One region of the Thermoanaerobacter brockii subsp. finnii Ako-1 genome, then DNA from elsewhere that is predicted to be linked to it. Evidence: a T-box and tRNA genes for the amino acid it is inferred to sense, from the RefSeq annotation. Region 1 holds a T-box; the other holds one or more tRNA genes.
What was found. A T-box is a leader RNA that pairs with one kind of tRNA and senses whether it is charged. The one in region 1 lies ahead of serS (serine--tRNA ligase), so its partner is inferred to be a tRNA-Ser.

Region 1 (7,966 bases):
TAGTATAATATTGGAAAACAATATATTTATTTCTTTATCACATCTACTTTCATGTAGGGCCTTAAAACTTCTGGTATTACAACAGATCCATCTTCTTGTTGATAATTTTCTAATATTGCAGCAAAAGTTCTTCCTACAGCAACTCCAGAGCCATTTAAAGTATGGACATATTGTGCCTTCCCACCATCTTTAGGCCTATACTTTATATTAGCTCTTCTTGCTTGAAAGTCTTCACAATTGCTACAAGAAGATATCTCTACATATCGTCCATAGCTTGGCATCCACACTTCTATATCGTATTTTTTAGAAGCAGTAAAGCCTAAATCTCCTGTGCATATGACCACTACTCTGTAAGGAAGTCCTAACGCCTGCAATACTTCTTCAGCATCTCTAGTCATTTTTTCTAACTCTTCATAGGATTTGTCTGGCTCTGTAAATTTGACAAGCTCAACTTTATTAAACTGGTGCTGCCTTATAAGCCCTCTCGTATCTCTCCCTGCAGAACCTGCCTCTTGTCTAAAACAAGCGCTATAAGCACAGTGGTATATTGGAAGCTTGTCTCCATCTATTATTGTATCTCTGTACATATTGGTTACAGGCACTTCTGCTGTAGGTATCAAAAAATAGTCTGTGCCGTAAACTTTAAAAGCATCCTCTTCAAACTTAGGAAGTTGACCTGTGCCAAACATGCTTCTTCTATGTACCATAAAGGGAGGAAACACTTCAGTATAGCCATGTTTTTCAATGTGTAAGTCCAGCATGAAGTTTATAAGCGCTCTTTCCAAACGAGCTCCAAGTCCCTTGTAAAAAGTAAACCTTGAGCCTGTTACTCTCGCTGCAGCTTCAAAGTCTAAAATATCCAACTCTTGTCCTATTTCCCAATGAGGTTTTGGTTCAAAGTCAAATTTTCTCGGTTCTCCCCATCTCCTTATTTCAACATTATCTTCATCACTATCGCCAATTGGAACACTCTCATGAGGTATATTAGGGATTGTCCATAAAATTCGCTCTAATTCTTCTTCTACTTCTTTTACCTCTTGTTCCATTTCTTTAATCTTATCCGATAATTCTTTCATTTCAGCAATCAAATCGCTAGCATCTTTGCCTTCTCTTTTTAGTTTTGCAATATTGTCTGATTCCACATTTCTACGATTTTTTAATGTTTCCAACTCCACTAGCATTTGTCTTCTTTTTTCGTCTAATTCTAAAAACCTATCTATATCTGCTTTTTCTCCTTTAAGCTCTATAGCTATTCTTACAGCCTCTGGATTATTTCTTATCCTCTTTACGTCTAACACTTTACCACACCTCCCTTAAAAATAATTCCCGTCCCATAAAGGGACGGGAATGCCGTGTTGCCACCCTCTTTTGGCTTAAATAAGCCCTCCACATGATTTAACGGTCGCCCGAAGGTCATTATACCTTAGCTCCGGGATGGAATTCATAAGTAAAACTTACTGGTTCGCACCCACCACCAGCTCTCTTAAAAGTTTATACTTACTACTCGTCCCTTCATTGCCGACAATATTATGTTTTTTAATATTATACTACTTTATAACACTACTTTCAATAACTATTTTCCAGACATAGAACCAATTCGATCAGGAGGCCAAATTCTAAAAACTATTTTGCCCAAAATTTGGTCTTTTGATACATACTTGTGCTGCCAAAATCTACTGTCCATAGACTCATTTCTATTATCACCTAACATAAAATAATGACCCGGTGGGACGACATATGGTCCAAAATTGCCTTTCATAGGTTCTTTTATATAGGGCTCCTTAACTACTTTTCCATTTCTTATTAACTGACCATTTTTTATTTCAATCACATCTCCACCAATGCCAATAACTCTTTTTACAAAATTAACTTTTGGGTCGTCAGGAAAGCGAAATACTACAATATCTCCTCGTTTTACAGGTTCAAACCTGTATATAAACTTGTTTACAATGAATTTATCATTTATTTGAATAGTATTTAACATTGAACCTGTGGGTACATCTACCAATTCAAAAACATAAGTCCTTATAAACAGTGCAATCAAAAAAGCAAGAGCTATAGTAAATATCCAGCTTAATATTTCCTTTTTTATGTTTTTGCTCATATTTTCTCTCCTCACTTAAAAGTACAGTGATATTATAGCATAAACTTCAAACAAATTCTAATTTTTTTATTTTGTATGCATATTTTTCTAATATATGTCAATAATAAAATTAAAGAATTATTTGGGAGAGATGTAAAATGAGAGAAATAGAATATCTTTTAGATTTGGCAGAAATAAAAGATACAGAGTACAAAAACTTGCTGGCTTTACTTTCTTTAATAGATTTATTAGTAGAAAAAGGAATTATAACGCGAAGGGAGCTCGCCCAAAAGTCAAAAGAAATAGCAAAAATAAAAACCGCCCTTTAAAAATCCGTTTCGGCGGATTTTTTATTTTTACAATAGACTTTCATTAATTCTCATATTATAATAAAGAGAAAGGAGGTATCAACAGTTGAAATAAAAAGTAAAAAACGGTATAGTTTTAATTAAGTGATGATAAGTGCTATTAAACATAAAAAGATTAAAACTATGCGATATAAACAAAATTACATTAATGAATCGAAGAAAAAGGAAGATTGACAATACTTGTTAGAACATCAAAAAGACAAAGGGGCAAAAAAACATGATAGTAATACAGGCTAAACTTATTTTCCTAACTTAACAAGACAAACAAATAGTGCTGGATTTAATGAGAAGATGGTCATCATGTATAAGATTTGCGTACAAAAGGCTTCTACAAGGCTATGATAGAAACACATTAAAAAGAGACCTTCAGGGAATTTTCAATTTAAACTCAAGATACGTAGATGACGCAATAATGAAAGCAAGAAGCGTATTAGAATCCTCCAAAGAATTAGGGAATAATCCAAAGAAAGTAATTTTTGGAGAGAAAGATTTATTTAAAAAACTTCAAAAACGCCATATAACTGGGAAAGAGTATCAAAAGCTAAAAACAAAATGGCAAGAGAAAAGAAAAGGAAATCTCTATTCAAGAGGAGATAAAAGCAAGAAAGGAAATCTCAACACAAGAATAGAAGTAAAAGAAAATGGCATTTTTTTAAGGATAAATGTGGGAAAAAGAAAATACATATATGCCAAAATAGAAGCAGGCTATAAAAAGAATAAGAGCAGAGAAGAACTCCTACAGGAAATCGCCGAATCAAACATACCTTACTCTGTAGAATTAAAACTCAAAAATGGCAGCATATACGCCTATTTTTCTATTGAAGAAGAATATCCAGAAACAAAAATAACAAAAGAAAAAGGGGTCATAGGAATAGATGTAAATGCATATCCAGACAACATATCATGGGCAGAGACAGATGAAAAAGGAAATCTAATAAGTTATGATAAGATACCAATGCCAGAGCTATCAAGTGGAAATAAAGACAAAAGAGAATACTTTAGATGGCAGTATGCCCATGAGATAGTAAAAATAGCAAAAGAAAAACGAAAAGCGATTGTGATTGAAGAATTGGACATAAAAGAAAAAGGAAAAAGAGGAGACTTTTCAGGAAGAAAATCAAGGAGAATAAGACATAACTTTAGCTACAAATCACTTCTTTCAAAAATAAAAACACTAGCAAAAAGAGAAGGGATAGAAGTAATAGAAGTCAATCCTTCTTACACCTCAATAATAGGGATGTTAAAATATGCACCACAGTATATGACAACAAAAGACATAGCAGCAGCCTATGTAATAGCAAGAAGAGGATTAGGCAAAGAAGAAAAGATACCGAATAACTATGTAAACTTCCTCAACACATTGACTGAAAAGGAATTAGAAGAGTTAAAAGAACATGTAAAATATACAGTCAAAAATAAGCATTTAAAGAAAAAGCATTTAATGGAAATAAACAAAGCAATAAAATTTATACAAAGCCTTGGGAGTGAGTCAGAAAGGGTGCTAAGACCTCTGTACGAAACAAGTTTTAGTACCTATGATTTCTGGCAAGTTCTCAAGGTAGCGGTGGTGACACCACTCTCCCCTGAGAAAGTACCAAGAGACTTCTCTGTCCTGAAGGAATTATTAATTCAGGGCAAGTGGGGAGACTCGTAAGGGCGCAAGTTCCTGCTTCTTGGGGCAGGGGCTATGGCTTTTCCAAAAACCGCCTGCTGGGGCTGGGAAAGCCTGAAGGGCGGACTACAAATACCCCAGCTGCCTAAACTGTCAGTTTTGTACAGTTTGGGTAACCAGGTTAAAACGGTGAATAATTTTCTATTGAGATACGGTGATATAATAAAAAAAACACTGCTCATTGTTGCTGTTTTTATTATATTTTACTTAATCATATTTAAAATTATTCCTTTCTTGATGCCATTTGTAGTGGCTTTACTTCTCGCTGTGATAATCGATCCTGGTGTAAATTTCTTAGAGAAAAAATTAAAGGTGCCGAGAGGATTAGCATCCTTTATTTTACTTTTGATATTAATAGGTGTGATAGGATCACTTATTGCAATATCAATAACACAACTTATATATGAACTAAGTTCTCTTGCGGAAATAAGCACAAATTATGCAAATACTATTAATGACATAATTTTAAATCTTGTTGACAGAATAAGAATGTATTACATATCATTGCCCCCAAATATTACATCCCTTATTGAAAGCAACATGCAGTCGATTTTAAACTATGTATCATTATTTGCAAAAAATCTTGCTACATGGCTTTTGAATTTTGCAACAAAATTGCCTAACTTTTTCTTTATGACTTTGATAACACTTGTTGCTACTTTTTTTATAAGCAAAGATAAACAGCTTATACTAGATTTTATAAAAAGGCAGATTCCATCTCATTGGGCACAGCATGCAAAAAGTATTCAGGTAAACCTTTTAAAGACATTTTTCGGATACCTTAGAGCAGTAGCAACAATAATGCTTATAACCTTTTTGGAAGTTTCCATAGGCCTTGCAATGATAGGTTTTGACTACCCATTTCTATTGGGTCTTCTTGTAACCATTGTAGATGCATTGCCCGTACTAGGTTCTGGTGCTGTCATGGTACCATGGGCGCTTTATAACATCATAATGAAAAACTACATGGTAGGGATATATCTTTTAATACTGTACGGCTTGGTGGTAGTTGTAAGACAAATTATAGAGCCTAAGATTGTAGGTCAGAGTATCGGACTTCATCCTCTTGTTACGCTTTTATCTATGTTTATAGGTGCAAAACTTTTCGGTGCTTTAGGACTTATAATAGGACCTGTATTTGTAGTAGTATTTAAAGCTCTCCAAAGAGCAGAAATTATCCCTCCTTGGAAATAAAATAAGGGCATTTGCCCTTATTTTATTTCCTCCATTAGATTTGCCATCTCTATTGCGGTAACGGCTGCCTCAAAACCTTTATTGCCACCTTTTGTTCCCGCCCTTACAATAGCTTGCTCAATTGTATCTGTGGTAAGAACACCAAATATAACTGGAACTTCTGTATCAAGAGATATTTTTGCAATACCTTTTGATACCTCATTTGCAACATAATCAAAATGGGGTGTCTCTCCTCTTATCACTGCTCCAAGTGCAATTACTGCATCATATCTTTTAGATTCAGCCATCTTTTTAGCTATAAGTGGTATTTCAAATGCTCCAGGTACCCACGCAATTTCAATGTCTTCATTTAAAGCACCATGCCTTTTTAGGGCATCAAGTGCCCCTTCGAGAAGTTTGTTCGTTATAAATTCATTGAATCTGCTTACCACAATTCCAAATTTCTTTCCTTCTGCTATAAGTTTTCCTTCATATATTTTCATAAACTATACACTCTCCTTATTAATATTCTTTCATTATATACTTAATAATTACATTTAATTCATTTTTTTGTAGCATTTTACACTTCCAAAATTAGATGTCCCATTCTTTCCTTTTTTGTTTTGAGGTATTTTTCATTATAATGATTTGGACAAATTTCTATAGAAACCCTTTCTACAACATCAAGACCATAGTCTGATAATTCCATAATTTTTTGCGGATTATTTGTCATAATCCTTATCTTTTTAACTCCTATATCTTTCAAAATCTGTGCAGCTATACTGTATTCTCTTAAATCGGGTGGAAAACCAAGCTTAATATTCGCTTCAACAGTATCAAGCCCTTGATCCTGCAGATGATACGCTTTAATCTTGTTTAAAAGTCCTATACCCCTTCCTTCCTGCCTCAGATAAACTAGTACTCCTCCTTCCTGTCCTATTCTTTCCATTGCCGCATGAAGCTGGTCACCACAGTCACATCTTAACGACCCCAAGATATCCCCTGTAAGACATTCAGAATGTATCCTCACAAGTACAGGTTCTTTATTTATATCTCCTTTAATCAAAGCTACATGCTGTTTCCTTGTTAATATTTCTTCATATCCAACAATTTCAAAATTCCCATACTTAGTTGGAAGTTTCGCCTGCGCTACCCTTCTCACAAGTATTTCATTTTTCATTCTGTACTTTATCAAATCTTCAATAGATATAATTCTCAATCCAAATTTTTTTGCAAACTCCAAAAGGTCAGGCAACCTTGCCATATTTCCATCGTCTTTTATGATTTCGCATATTACTCCAGCGGGTTTGAGTCCTGCAAGAACTGCAAGGTCTACAGCCGCTTCTGTATGCCCTGCTCTTACTAATACACCACCATCTTTGGCTCTTAAAGGAAAAATATGTCCCGGCTTTGTAAAATCTTCTGGTTTTGAATTATCATCTACTAATTTCTTCACCGTCAGTGCTCTTTCAAATGCAGAAATACCAGTGGTACATTCTTTATAATCTACAGATACAGTAAAAGCAGTTTCTTTATGGTCAGTGTTATTCTCAACCATTTGGTAAATGCCAAGCTCATTAAGTCTCTTTTCTGTCATCGGAACACATACAAGACCCCGTCCATATTTTATCATAAAATTAATGTGTTCTCCTGTAACTTTTTCTGCTGCCATAACTAAGTCGCCTTCATTTTCCCTATTTTCATCATCTACCACAATAATCATTTTCCCTTGCTTTATATCTTCTATTGCATCTTCTATCCTATCAAACATTGGTCTTTCCTCCTTAACTTAGAGAAGTCATCAACATCTATATAAATCCATTTTCTTTTAATAAATCTTTTATATCCTTTTTCCCTATTAGTTTTTCTACATACTTAGAAAGTATATCAACTTCGATATTTACACTATCTCCTACCCCTTTATAACCCAATGTGGTCTTAAGCATTGTATGTGGAATAACTGAAACAGTAAAATAATCATATCCATCCTCAACAACCGTTAAACTTATACCATCAACCGCAATACTTCCCTTACGGGCAATGTATTTTGTAAATTCTTTATTGATAGCTATCTTAAATATAAAAGCATTTTTTTCCTGCCTTTTGTCTATGATTTTTCCAACGCAATCTATATGACCAGTTACGATATGCCCACCCATTCTCCTTCCAACTTGAAGTGCTCTTTCAAGATTGACAATGCTTCCAATTTTTAAATCTTTTAAATTGCTTGCTCTCATGGTTTCAGGCATAACGTCAGCTGCAAAACTTTCGTTTGACATATTAGTAACAGTTAAACATACACCGTTAACTGCTATACTATCACCTATTTTTGTTCCCTCAAGGACTTTACTACATTTTATAACAATTTTTGTAAAAGTACCATGTATAATATTTTTAACAGTTCCTGTTTCTTCTATAATTCCAGTAAACATACGCCATAACCTACTTTCTTACATATGCTGTTATTAGTATATCATCATCTATTCTATCAATCTCCACATCTTTTAATTCTATTGAATTTCCTATATCCGAAAAGCCTATACCTTCTACAGGTGTTAAAGCATTTTTTCCTCCTATTATTCTAGGTGATATAAAAAACATAACTTTATCAACAATTCCCTCTTTAAGTGCAGACCAATTTAATGTCCCACCGCCTTCAATCAATACACT
Region 2 (12,376 bases), 110 kb from region 1:
TTTAGTGATTTATTCAATGTCATTTCATCTTCAACAATATCTTCAAGAACAGACATCTTAAAATTAGGCAGCACAGGAAATGGAGTTAAGATACTTCAAGAAACGCTTAATATTATAGGCTATTCTCTTGTTGAAGATGGACAATTTGGTTCAGGAACTGAAGCAGCAGTCAGAGATTTTCAAAGTAAAAATGGGCTTACGGTAGATGGAATAGTCGGACCACAAACGTGGCAAAAGCTTGGGAGTAAATTAACAAGAACTTATATAAGACCTGTATATCAATGGAACTATGCATGGGGAATAAATATTTCAAAAGCCTATGCTGGTGCAGGCATAGGTATTCCAGCAAGTTTTTCAGTAGACGGCTCAAACGCCTACTTCACTGATGTGCTTGGTGGTATCTACAAAATAAATAATATCTTCAGCAGCACCTTAAATCTTACAGTAAACGGAAACCTTAGGAATACAAACAACCTTGTTAACCATTCCCCAGCTGTAGACGATAGATATTTATACATTCCATATTATTATTCAGATAGTTCAAAACAACACGGAAAAATTGTTGTTTTAGATAAAAATAATTTAAATGTTATAAAACAAATAGATTTTTCTTCCTCCAGTTTAAAATCTCAACTACCTAATTCTCCAAACTATATCGTATATTCTGCTGTTTCTGTCGGAGCAGACAGAATATATGCTAATGTAGGAAATTATTTTGTCACGATCAAAAAATCTGACTGGACAATAGATGGAGATGGAACAATACAATTAAATGCTCCAGCTACAGGAGAAGTTTCTATAGCACACGGTTTAGTTGCAACAGAAACTTCTGATGGAATATACGTATATTACCTTGCGAAAAATGGTATAGATTTGGCAATTACAAACGTAAATCCAATAGGCTATATGGAGCCAAATAAAAATTACACTGTGCAGGTCACAGTAAGTTTAGGTAATAGTTCAACAAGTATTCCTGCAACAGTAGCCTTATATGATGCAGGAAGTTTTAATTTCAATACAGTTATAACCGGAGACCCTGTAAGACTCAATACTGCAAATGCTGTAGCAAGTGCACAAATCACTTTAAGTCCCAACAGTTCTCAAACAGTCAATTTAAGCTTTACAGGGACAAGTTCAGATAGAAACTTAATAGCAGTAGTACAGCCCAATCCACCATCAAATCCAGACTCTTATTTGCAGTACTGGGATTATAATCAAACAAACAATACAAGGCAGTTTACTGCACCTGCAAAAAGGTTGGTGGATTTATATGTCACTAATCTTAATGCAGGAACTTCAAACATGGTAGGAGGGCACACCTACACAGGTTCAGTAGTAGTAGGACTCCAAAATGCTTCTTTTATATCAGGATATCCAGTTACGGGAACATTAAAGATATATGATGCAGCTAATCCATCTTCGCCATTCAAAACTCAAACAGTGTCATTTACAAGCAATACTACACAGACAGTCAGTTTTAACTACACAGGAAAATCGTCTGATATGATACTAGTAGCAGAAATATCATTAGCAAGTGCTGATAAATATTATGAGACTAACCTTTCCAATAATAAGATACAAACACTTGTTAAAGCGAACAATGGAGTGGATTTATATATTGCAAGCATAAATCCGGGAACTACCTATGTAGTCCCTGATGAAACCTACACAGGCTCTGTAACAGTGGGACTGCAGAAAAGCTATGCATTCCCTGTTAATGGTGTTGTAAAAGTTTATGACAAAGCTGATTCTTCTGTGTTTTTAACAAAATCTGTGCAGTTTAACAGTAACTCCACACAGACATTCAGCTTCAGCTATCCTGGAAAAAATACTGACATTACTCTGGTAGCTGAAATACAATTAACAGATACAAATAAATATGATTTAGACTTAAGCAACAACAAAAAGGAAGTTACAGTGCCTTATTCGTCAGAAATGGATAAGCTAAGAGGTACTGTAACAATATCAAAAACACCTCAATATGTGTTTACTAACAAGCACACGAGAGAAGACGGCTCTGTCTGCGATATGACTCTGAACATTTCATACACCTTTAACAAAAAAATCACCAGCATAAGAGCAGTACACGTGATAAACAGGTATCAAAATAAGGGTGTACTTTATGTAGAGCCTTATTCGGTTATAAAAAATATAGGTGACGTTACAGGAAGCGCAGTAATGAAGTTCCAGTATGATAAACCAGGAGATGAGAATTCAACACTGTATATTTACTTCACTGCTGAAGATGGAAAAACAGCCGAAGTACAGCTTAAAATCCCTGTAAATGGCTTTTATGCAGACTCAAAATTTAATCTTCCTGATCCACAGTGGAAAAAGTCAGAGCAAGATAACTGGACGGTGATTTTTAAATGAAAATACTAATCTTACTAATTCTATTTTTTGCAGCTGTAGAAGACATAAAAAAGATGGAGGTAGGATACATCTACCCTGCCTCCATCTTAATTCTTTCTTTTATAAATGTATTATTAAATCCTTATATAAATCTAAATTTTATGCTGCTTAATTCTCTTTTAATATTCATTGTTCTTTTTCTTTTCTGGCTTTTAGGAGGAATAGGCGGAGGGGACGTAAAAATTTTGACTGCTCTGGCTTTCTATGCAGGTTTTAAGATATGGGATATCCTTTTATTTTCTTCTTTAATTTTTCTCCTGTACTCCCTTGCTCTTCGTAAATTCAAAGCAAAGATACCTTTTATGCCTGCCGTTGTTGCTGGAACAATAATAAGTTTTTTTGTAAATTTTTAAAAAGACCTGTTTTACAGCTTTCAAAAATGCTATAATTACAGTAGAAGTAAAAGGAGGATTTTCATATGTCACAAGAATACGACATTACAGCTAAAAATATTTTTTCAAATCTTGCCGATGACATAGCATCATATTTTTTGGGTCTTAAATTTACAAAGCTTGATGAACTAAACATTGAATTTACCACGATTGAAAGCAGAGAAAGTGATATGGTATTTAAGTGTACTACTGAAAATAGAGATATAGCTCTACATATAGAATTTCAAACTTATAATGACAGCAAAATGCCTTATAGAATGCTAAGATACGCTACAGAAATAATGGAAAAGCATAATTTACTACCTTACCAAGTGGTAGTTTATTGCAGTAAAAATGAGTTAAAAATGGAAAATAATTTGAACTATCATTTAGGAGAAGAAAATTTGTTAAACTTTCGCTATAGAATAATAGATGTAGGGAAAATAAAATTTGAGGATATTGTTAAAACTAAATATTACGATTTATACACTTTTTTACCCGTGGCTGATAAAGATAAAAGACAAAAAGAAAAAGAAGCATATCTTAGAAAATGTGCTGAGGTAATAAGAGATATGCCAGTGGATAAAGCAAAGAAAAGTTATATAGTCACAACAGCCGAAATTCTGGCAGGAATAATCTATGATGAGGAAGTCATAGAGAAAATTTTTTCAGAGGTGATAGGTATGTCAATACTTGAGGAATCAAAGGTATATAAAAATATTTTAGAAAAGGGTAAAAAAGAAAAAAGTATAGAAATAGCCAGAGAACTTCTAAAAGAAGGAATGGATATTAATAAGATTGCCCAAATTACAAAGTTATCTGTAGAAGAAATAAAGAAGTTGTTAAATTAAAGAGCCACAAAAGGCTCTTTTTATTTATGTGCGCCCGGCATGGGCGATAACTAGGCGGTGAAAGTCCGCTGTGGGCTTGGTAGTGGGAACCACTAGCCAAGAGCAAGGGTGTCCATCGTGAGGTGGAATCTGAAGGAAGCTTAAGGCAAAATCTCGGTCTGATGAACAAGAACCAGATAAGAGGCTGAATTGGGATGGATGAGTTTGCGTAACAAAACGAAGTCCAACACTACCCGAATCCCATATAGTAAATCTGGCAGATATATGAGATGAAAGTTATCGTTCTTACCCGGGGAGGTCTCAAGGATAAGTCATGGGAGTAAAATCTGAAGTGACAACCCATGCAGTGATGTATGGCTGAACCTTGAGAAGTCAGCAGAGGTCATAGTACTTATCTAGACATGAATAGATAAGGAAGGACCGAACGTTAGGAGGTTTTGGAAATCTTATGGACTCGAAAGATATGCAAAGACTGCAGACAACTCAACAAAGAGGCTATCCGTTGGATAGAGAAATGGAATTTCAAAAGACAACGGAAGTGCATAGTATATCATCGGCGTCAAGAGATGGAAGAAACGAGGTACAAAGATATACCAGCAAGATGCTTGAAATGATAGTAGAACGAGGAAACATGAGAGCAGCATACAAGCGCGTTGTTGCAAATAAAGGAAGCCATGGAGTCGATGGGATGGAAGTAGATGAACTTCTACCGTATCTCAAAGAAAACTGGGCAACCATAAAACAACAACTGCTGGAGGGGAAATACAAACCACAACCAGTGCGAAGAGTAGAAATTTCCAAACCAGATGGAGGAGTAAGACTACTAGGAATACCTACAGCACTAGATAGGCTAATACAACAAGCAATAGCCCAAATACTAAATAGAGTCTACAACCATACATTTTCTGATAGCAGTTATGGATTTAGACCAGGACGCAGTGCAAAAGACGCAATAAAAGCCGCAGAAGCATATATAAATGAAGGATATACATGGGTTGTAGATATGGACTTAGAAAAGTTCTTTGACAGAGTAAACCACGACATAATAATGTCCAAACTAGAAAAGCGGATAGGAGACAAAAGGGTACTAAAGTTAATACGAAGATACTTAGAATCAGGAGTAATGATAAACGGAGTCAAAGTATCAACAGAAGAAGGGACACCCCAAGGAGGGCCATTAAGTCCCCTATTAGCAAACATAATGTTGGACGAACTAGACAAAGAACTTGAGAAACGAGGGCATAAATTCTGCCGATATGCAGATGACTGCAACATATATGTAAAAAGCAGGTCTGCAGGAAACAGAGTAATGAAGAGCATAAAGAAATTCATAGAAAGCAAATTAAACTAAAAGTCAACGAAGCAAAAAGTGCTGTAGATAGACCATGGAGAAGAAAATTTCTTGGATTTTCATTCTATACAAAAGAAAACGAAGTAAGAATAAGAATCCATGAAAAATCCATCAAAAGGTTTAAGGAAAAAGTAAGAGAAATAACCAATCGGAACAAGGGAATAAGCATGGAAAACAGAATAAAAAGACTAAATCAAATAACGACAGGATGGGTCAACTATTTTGGATTAGCAGACGCGAAAAAGCATAATGAAAACCCTTGACGAATGGATAAGGCGAAGACTAAGGGCATGTATATGGAAACAATGGAAGAAGATAAAAACGAAGCATGATAACCTAGTAAAACTAGGAGTAGAAGAACAAAAAGCCTGGGAATACGCCAATACAAGGAAAGGCTACTGGAGAATATCCAATAGCCCAATCCTAAATAAGACTCTTACAAATAAATACTTTGAAAGCATAGGTTATAAGAGTTTATCCCAAAGATATCTAATTGTACACAATTCCTAATGAACCGCCGTATACCGAACGGTACGTACGGTGGTGTGAGAGGACGCTGAATAAAATAATTATTCAGCTCCTACTCGATTTTTACTATAAAAAGCTCTAATTTAACTTAATTTTTTATTGTTTTTTAACGTGAAGGCTGAGTATTAATGTAAATTGATATTTTGGTAAAAATTTTTTCTATTTGTGTAAAAGATTATTAGTGGTATAATGATGATGAAATTTAGTTAAAAACTAATTTTTGCTTACAAGTAGGTTGATGCCCATTAATGTTTTGGTAAATAAAAAATTTATGGGGAAGTGATAAAAATGGCCGGCATGACATTGGAAAATTATTATGATATCGTTGTAGCAGGGGATTCTATTTCAAAGGGTGTAGTATATAGTAAGGAAAAAAGTAAATACGTTATATCAGACGTAAATTATGTAAATTTACTAAAGGACAACATAAAAGGAACAGTAAAAAATATTGCTAAGTTTGGAAATACTCTTTTAAAAGGTATTGACATTTTAAAGAGGTATTTGTTAAAAGATAAACCTGATATAGTTCTGATAGAATTTGGAGGAAATGACTGTGATTTCGATTGGGAAGAAATTGCGAAGAATCCTTATGATGAGCATAGCCCCAAAACAGATTTTTATATTTTTAAAGAAAAGCTCAAAGAATTGATAAAATCCTTAGAGGATGCAAACATAATTCCTGTGTTAATGACATTACCTCCTTTGGATGCTGACAGATATTTTAAATGGATAAGCAAAAACAGTGAAGAGATGGGCAAAAACATTTTAAAGTGGTTAGGCAGTGTTACTAAAATATATTGGTGGCAGGAAAAGTATAACTCAGCTATATTAAGTATAGCAGAAGAAACAAAGACAAGGCTTATTGATATAAGGAGCGCTTTTTTAGATTATCCCGATTTTAGGCAATTTATTTGCACTGATGGTATTCATCCTAATGAGAAGGGACATAAAATAATAGCACATAAGATATATGAATATCTGCAAAGAAATTATGCATATCTTTTAAAAGAGTGAGCATATAAAGATTAAGCCGAAATTTTTTCCTCAATGACGCCGGAACAGATAAGGGCTATTTTAATGGGAATGCTTATTAGTGGAGGAATGTTAATTCAAGGTAATATCCCAAACATCATTTCAGCGGGCAAATTAAAAATAAAAAGTACTGAAAGGGCACGAATTGCTGTTCCTCTAGGTGCAATACTTTTGATAGTGTATTATATTGTATTGTTTGTGATTTAAATAAGTCAAGGAGGAGCATACTTGACACTTAAATAATTCTCTGATAAAATACCTTTATGCAGAGGACAAATAAAAAGCAAAAATAAGAGTGTAGTTACTTTTGCTTGCGGTGGAGTATATGATTAATAAGTTTATGGAGGCAGCTCTTTTAGAGGCGAAAAAAAGTTACCAATTAGGTGAAGTACCTGTTGGAGCTGTCATTGTAAAAGAGGGACAAATAATTGGAAGAGGATTTAATCAAAAAGAGTCTACAAATGATGCTACAGCCCATGCAGAGATTATAGCGATAAAGGAAGCTTGTAAAACTCTTGGCAGTTGGAGACTTGATGACTGTAGCATGTATGTGACTTTAGAGCCTTGTCCCATGTGTGCGGGAGCTATTTTAGAAGCTCGCATAAAAAGAGTGTATATAGGGGCAGAAAGTGATAAATCTGGTGCTGCAGGTACAGTAGTTGATATTTTAAATAACAGCTATTTAGGAAGTAAAACAGAAGTGTATTTTGGAATAATGGAAGAAGAATGCAAAACTCTTTTAAAAGACTTCTTTGAAAATTTAAGGGAATAGGTGCGGAGAGATGGCTGAGTGGTCGAAAGCGCTCGCCTCGAAAGCGAGTGGGCGAATTTTTCGCCTCGTGAGTTCGAATCTCACTCTCTCCGCCATGAAAAATAAATGTGGAGAGATGACCGAGTGGACGAAGGTGCACGACTGGAAATCGTGTGTACCCTTTAAAAGGGGTACCGAGGGTTCGAATCCCTCTCTCTCCGCCATGAAAAAGGTAATTCTTGGCCGTACTAGATGGGGAGGTAGCGGTGCCCTATAACCTGCAACCCGCTATAGCAGGGTCGAATTCCCAGGCTGAGGCCTGACCATTGTAAGGTCTGGCATAAGTAAGTGGCGTTGATACTTGAGTCCTGCGCAACGGAAATTTGCGAACCCCGTCAGGTCCGGAAGGAAGCAGCGGTAAGCAAACACTTCCGTGTGCCGCAGGGGAGCTTGAGTGGAGCTAACTGCTTATGTAACGCTTATGGTGGCAGGTCGAAGCTGGGTGTACGGCCTTTTATTTTTGCTCTTTTACTGGAAAATATTTCTTATTATTTTTTATAACTTTTACTTAAAATTTGAAGGCTTTTAGCCGAAATAAATATAGGGAACTTATTCTTACAAAAGAAAAGAGATGGAGGATAGTATGTTTAAAGGATATTATAATACACGGATATTTTTTACTTTATTTGGAATTTCTGTAATTGTTTACTCATTGTCATTAGCTTATTTTTTGTCAGGGTTTGAAAATAGAGTTTTTATAGGGGGAATAATTTTATTAATTTCGCTGGGGTTATCGAGTTTTTTATCTAAAAAATTGTCTGAACCTATTGAAAAATTAAACGAAGCTGTTAAAAGGATTTCTCGGGGGGATTTTGATTATCAGTTAAATATTACTGATTCAAAAGAGCTTAGGGAACTTTCAGAGAATTTTAATTCCATGGCTAGAGACTTATCTCAAAGTTATAAAAAATTAAAAGAACAAACAGAAAGTTTAATACAACAAAATGAAGAATTACAGGAGTTTAACGCGGAATTAGAAGCTTCCTACGAGCAATTAGAGGCTTTGACTCATGAATTAGAAATTTCTGAAAGAAAGTATCGATTGTTAGTAGAAAATATTCGGGATATTTTGTGGGTGACTGATAAAAATTTTATTATTGAATTTGTCAATTCACGAGTTATAAGGTATTTAAATTATACTCCTCACGAATTGATAGGAAAAAGCATTTTTGAAATTGTAGATGAAGACAGCAGAGAAATCTTGAAAAACATGATGGAAGGTAAAATTAATTTTTCAGAAATCAATTTTAAAAACAAAGAAGGCTTATTGGTTATAACAGAAACCCATGTTAAAAGGCTAAAAATTGATGAAAAAGTGGTAGGCATTCAAGGCATTTCTCGAGATATTACAGAAATGTATTATGTAAAAAAACAGATAGCTGAAAAGAATAATGAAATATTGGCTATTAGTGATGTAGGAAGGCTACTTACATCGGGAAGTGACATAAAAGAGGTATTGAATAACATAGTAGAAAAAGTTGCTGAATTGTTAAATTCACCTTTGTGCACTATAAGAGAATATAATCCGTATTTTCATAAGTTTGTTTTACTTGTAAAAGGGGGAGAATTAAAAGATTATCCTGTCTATGAAGAAATTAAATTATCAGAAGAGGACATAAATGAATTAGTAAATCAAAAAGAAATAAAAATAAAAGATGTAGAAGAGTTTTCTCATAGTGAAAAAATAACACCTATTTTTGCAGCTAAAGATGTTTATTCAGTTGTGATAGTGCCTTTAATTTTTAGAAATGAAACTAAGGGAATTTTAACAGTTTGGACTGCAGCAAATACGGTCAAAAATATGAGTTTATTGAGATCTATTGCCAGCGCAGTGTCTGTGGCAATTGAAAATTCCAAACTGTATGACGAGATTAAAAAAGTCTATATAAAGACTATAGAAGCTTTAGCTTATGCAATGGAAGCAAAGGATTTATATACGAAAGGACATTCTATGAGAGTATCTCAATATGCTGTTTTAATAGGGGAATATATGGGCTTTTCAAGGGAAAAAATAGAACAATTAAGGATTGCAGGGATATTACATGATATAGGAAAGATAGGTATATCTGATACTATTCTTCTAAAGAAAGGCAAACTCTCGGAAGAAGAGTATAACGTTATAAAAAGTCATCCAGAGATATCAAGAAAAATTTTAATGCCTATAGATCTGCCGAAAGAAATATTAGAAGCTATTTCCAAACACCATGAACGATATGATGGGAAAGGCTATCCTTATGGTTTAAAAGGCGAAGAAATCCCTATAGAAGCAGCAATTCTTGGTGTGGCTGATGCCTTTGATGCAATGACTTCTGATAGAGCTTATAGAAAAGGAATGACTATTGAAGAAGCAGTAAATGAAATTTTAAGACATAAAGGTACTCAATTTCATCCTGAAATAGTAGATGTATTTATCTCAATTTACATGAATGCGAGGCAAAAGCTAGAGGAAGTAAAAAATCAGATATTTGAAAGTGTTTCTTAAAATTTTAGATGTAGAAATATATCTTTTTTTTTGTTACAATTGAAAATAACGAGGTGTTAAACATGTATCAGTCTTTGTATAGAAAGTATAGGCCAAGAAGTTTTAAAGAAGTGGTGGGGCAAGAACATATTGTAAGAACTTTAAAAAACCAAATAAAGTTAAAAAAGATAGGACATGCTTATCTCTTTACAGGTACAAGAGGAACAGGAAAAACCAGTGTAGCTAAGATTTTTGCAAAAGCAGTTAATTGTTTAAATAATAAAGATGGAGAGCCTTGTAATTCTTGTGAGATTTGTCAAGCTATAAATAACAACACTACGATGGATGTTTTAGAGATTGATGCTGCGTCTAATAACAGTGTAAATGATGTAAGAGAATTGAGAGAGTCTGTAATTTACGCTCCTTCTCAAGCTAAGTACAAAGTATATATAATTGATGAAGTGCATATGCTTTCTACAGGGGCTTTTAATGCTCTTTTAAAAACGTTGGAAGAACCTCCTCCTCATGTGATTTTTATTCTTGCTACTACTGAACCGGACAAATTGCCTGATACTATTTTATCAAGGTGTCAAAGGTTTGACTTTAAAAGAATACCTACGCGGTTAATTGCTCAAAATCTTGATAGAATTTGCAATGACAGTGGAATAAAAATCGAAGAAAAGGGACTTAAAACTATTGCCATCTATGGAAATGGTTCTATGAGAGATGCGATAAGTCTACTAGAACAATGTGCTTCTTACAAAGAAGGCCTTATAACCTATGAAGATGTATGCGAAATGTTGGGTGTAGCTAATGATGAAATGTTATTTTCTCTTTTAGATTACATGAATGCTAAAGATGTAGCAGCTTCATTGAAACAATTAGATAAAATTTTGTCTTATGGAATAGACGTGGGGAATTTTTTAAAGTCCTTAACTTATATTTTGAGAGATATGGTGCTTTACAAAACAGGAGGAGAAGAATTAAAAGAAATTTTGTATAGCGATGTAGAAACTGTAAAAGAAAGAGTGCAAAACTTTGGTACAGCTTTTTTGACTAACGCTTTAGAAAAATTTATAAATCTACAAAAAGAAGTTAGATATGCTATATCTCCGTTAACCCTTTTAGAAGTGACTATTTTGAGGTTGATAAAGCCGGAAATTTCTTACGATATGATGAGTTTGTTAGCAAGAGTAGAACAAATAGAAGACAAATTAGAAAAAGGACAATTTTTTTTGAGGGAAGAAAAAGAAGAGAAAAATAAAAAAATAAATTCGCCAGAAGAAGGAAAAGAAGAAAACGTGGCATCGCAAATAGTACAGCAAGAGGATATAGATCTAGAAAAGGTGTGGGCTGAAGTAAAAGAAATGATAAAAAAAGAAAGAATAGCTTTGTATGCCTTTATAGAAAAAGGGATTCCTTATTTAAAAAAAGGAACAATTGTGGTAGAATATCCTGAAGAGTATGCTTTATTAAAGGAGGAATTGAGCAAAGCGGAAAACAAAAGTTTTATTGAAGGAATATTAAAAGAACTAGTTGGGAAGGCAATTCCTTTGAAGTTTGAATTAAGAAAAAATGAAGAGGAATTACTTGTACAGCAAGTTAAGGAGTTTTTTGGTGAAGATATAGAGATAATATAATTTTCACAAATAATTCAAAAAAGCATATAAATATTTTTAGAATAAAATTTAGGAGGTTATAGTGTTATGGCAAAAGGCGGATTTCCGGGCGGGTTTAATATAAATAACATGATTAAACAAGCCCAACAGATGCAAGAAGAAATAAAGAAAATGCAAGAAGAGCTAATGCAAAAGACTGTAGAAGCTACTGCTGGTGGTGGGATGGTAAAAGCAGTTGCTAATGGCAGAAAAGAACTTGTAAGTATTGAAATAAATCCTGATGTTGTAGATAAAGATGATGTAGAAACGTTAGAAGACCTTGTATTAGCTGCGGTTAATCAAGCGTTAAGGAATGCAGAAGAAATGATTGCTTCTGAAATGGCAAAGATAACCGGAGGATTAAACATTCCTGGACTGTTTTGAGGTGAAAAAATGAACTATTATTCTACTTCTATAGCGAAGCTTATAGAAGAACTGTCAAAGTTGCCCGGTATAGGTCCTAAAACAGCACAAAGGCTTGCTTTTTTCATAATAAATATGCCTTTGGAAGAGGTAAAAAGCTTGTCTCAAGCGATTATTGATGCAAAAGAAAAGATAAAGTATTGTAGAATTTGTTATAACATAACTGACACAGAGGTTTGTAACATATGTAGTGATAAAGAAAGAGATCATTCTCTTATATGTGTTGTTTCTCATCCTATGGATGTTGTTGCAATGGAGAAAATACGAGAGTATAAAGGAGTGTATCATGTACTTCATGGTGTTATTTCTCCTATAGAGGGCGTTGGCCCTGAAGATATAAAAATTAAAGAACTTTTAGACAGAGTAAAAAATGGAAATGTAAAAGAAGTCATACTTGCTACAAATCCTGACATAGAAGGAGAAGCGACAGCAATGTACATTGCTAAGCTATTAAAACCGTTAGGAATAAAAGTCACAA

Region 2: it encodes a tRNA-Ser, which carries the amino acid that the T-box ahead of serS (serine--tRNA ligase) is inferred to sense. The anticodon was not compared.

The regions. Positions count from the first base shown of each region.
Region 1 covers NC_014964.1:24,938-32,903, reverse strand. The annotation lists gene serS (serine--tRNA ligase) at 27-1,298, opposite strand; T-box leader at 1,335-1,525, opposite strand; gene lepB (signal peptidase I) at 1,574-2,104, opposite strand; gene THEBR_RS12190 (hypothetical protein) at 2,242-2,412, shown strand; gene THEBR_RS00125 (IS200/IS605 family accessory protein TnpB-related protein) at 2,720-4,105, shown strand; gene ytvI (sporulation integral membrane protein YtvI) at 4,253-5,317, shown strand; gene ribH (6,7-dimethyl-8-ribityllumazine synthase) at 5,335-5,799, opposite strand; gene THEBR_RS00110 (bifunctional 3,4-dihydroxy-2-butanone-4-phosphate synthase/GTP cyclohydrolase II) at 5,877-7,067, opposite strand; gene THEBR_RS00105 (riboflavin synthase) at 7,105-7,728, opposite strand; gene ribD (bifunctional diaminohydroxyphosphoribosylaminopyrimidine deaminase/5-amino-6-(5-phosphoribosylamino)uracil reductase RibD) at 7,739-7,966, opposite strand, start outside.
Region 2 covers NC_014964.1:2,258,301-2,270,676, reverse strand. The annotation lists gene THEBR_RS11200 (peptidoglycan-binding domain-containing protein) at 1-2,373, shown strand, start outside; gene THEBR_RS11195 (prepilin peptidase) at 2,370-2,765, shown strand; gene THEBR_RS11190 (Rpn family recombination-promoting nuclease/putative transposase) at 2,831-3,634, shown strand; partial or broken gene ltrA (group II intron reverse transcriptase/maturase) at 4,083-5,495, shown strand; gene THEBR_RS11175 (SGNH/GDSL hydrolase family protein) at 5,802-6,527, shown strand; partial or broken gene THEBR_RS11945 (DUF1646 family protein) at 6,543-6,752, shown strand; gene tadA (tRNA adenosine(34) deaminase TadA) at 6,871-7,317, shown strand; tRNA gene THEBR_RS11165 (tRNA-Ser) at 7,322-7,412, shown strand; tRNA gene THEBR_RS11160 (tRNA-Ser) at 7,427-7,520, shown strand; RNA gene ffs (signal recognition particle sRNA large type) at 7,540-7,806, shown strand; gene THEBR_RS11155 (HD domain-containing phosphohydrolase) at 7,940-9,838, shown strand; gene dnaX (DNA polymerase III subunit gamma/tau) at 9,901-11,457, shown strand; gene THEBR_RS11145 (YbaB/EbfC family nucleoid-associated protein) at 11,524-11,859, shown strand; gene recR (recombination mediator RecR) at 11,869-12,376, shown strand, end outside.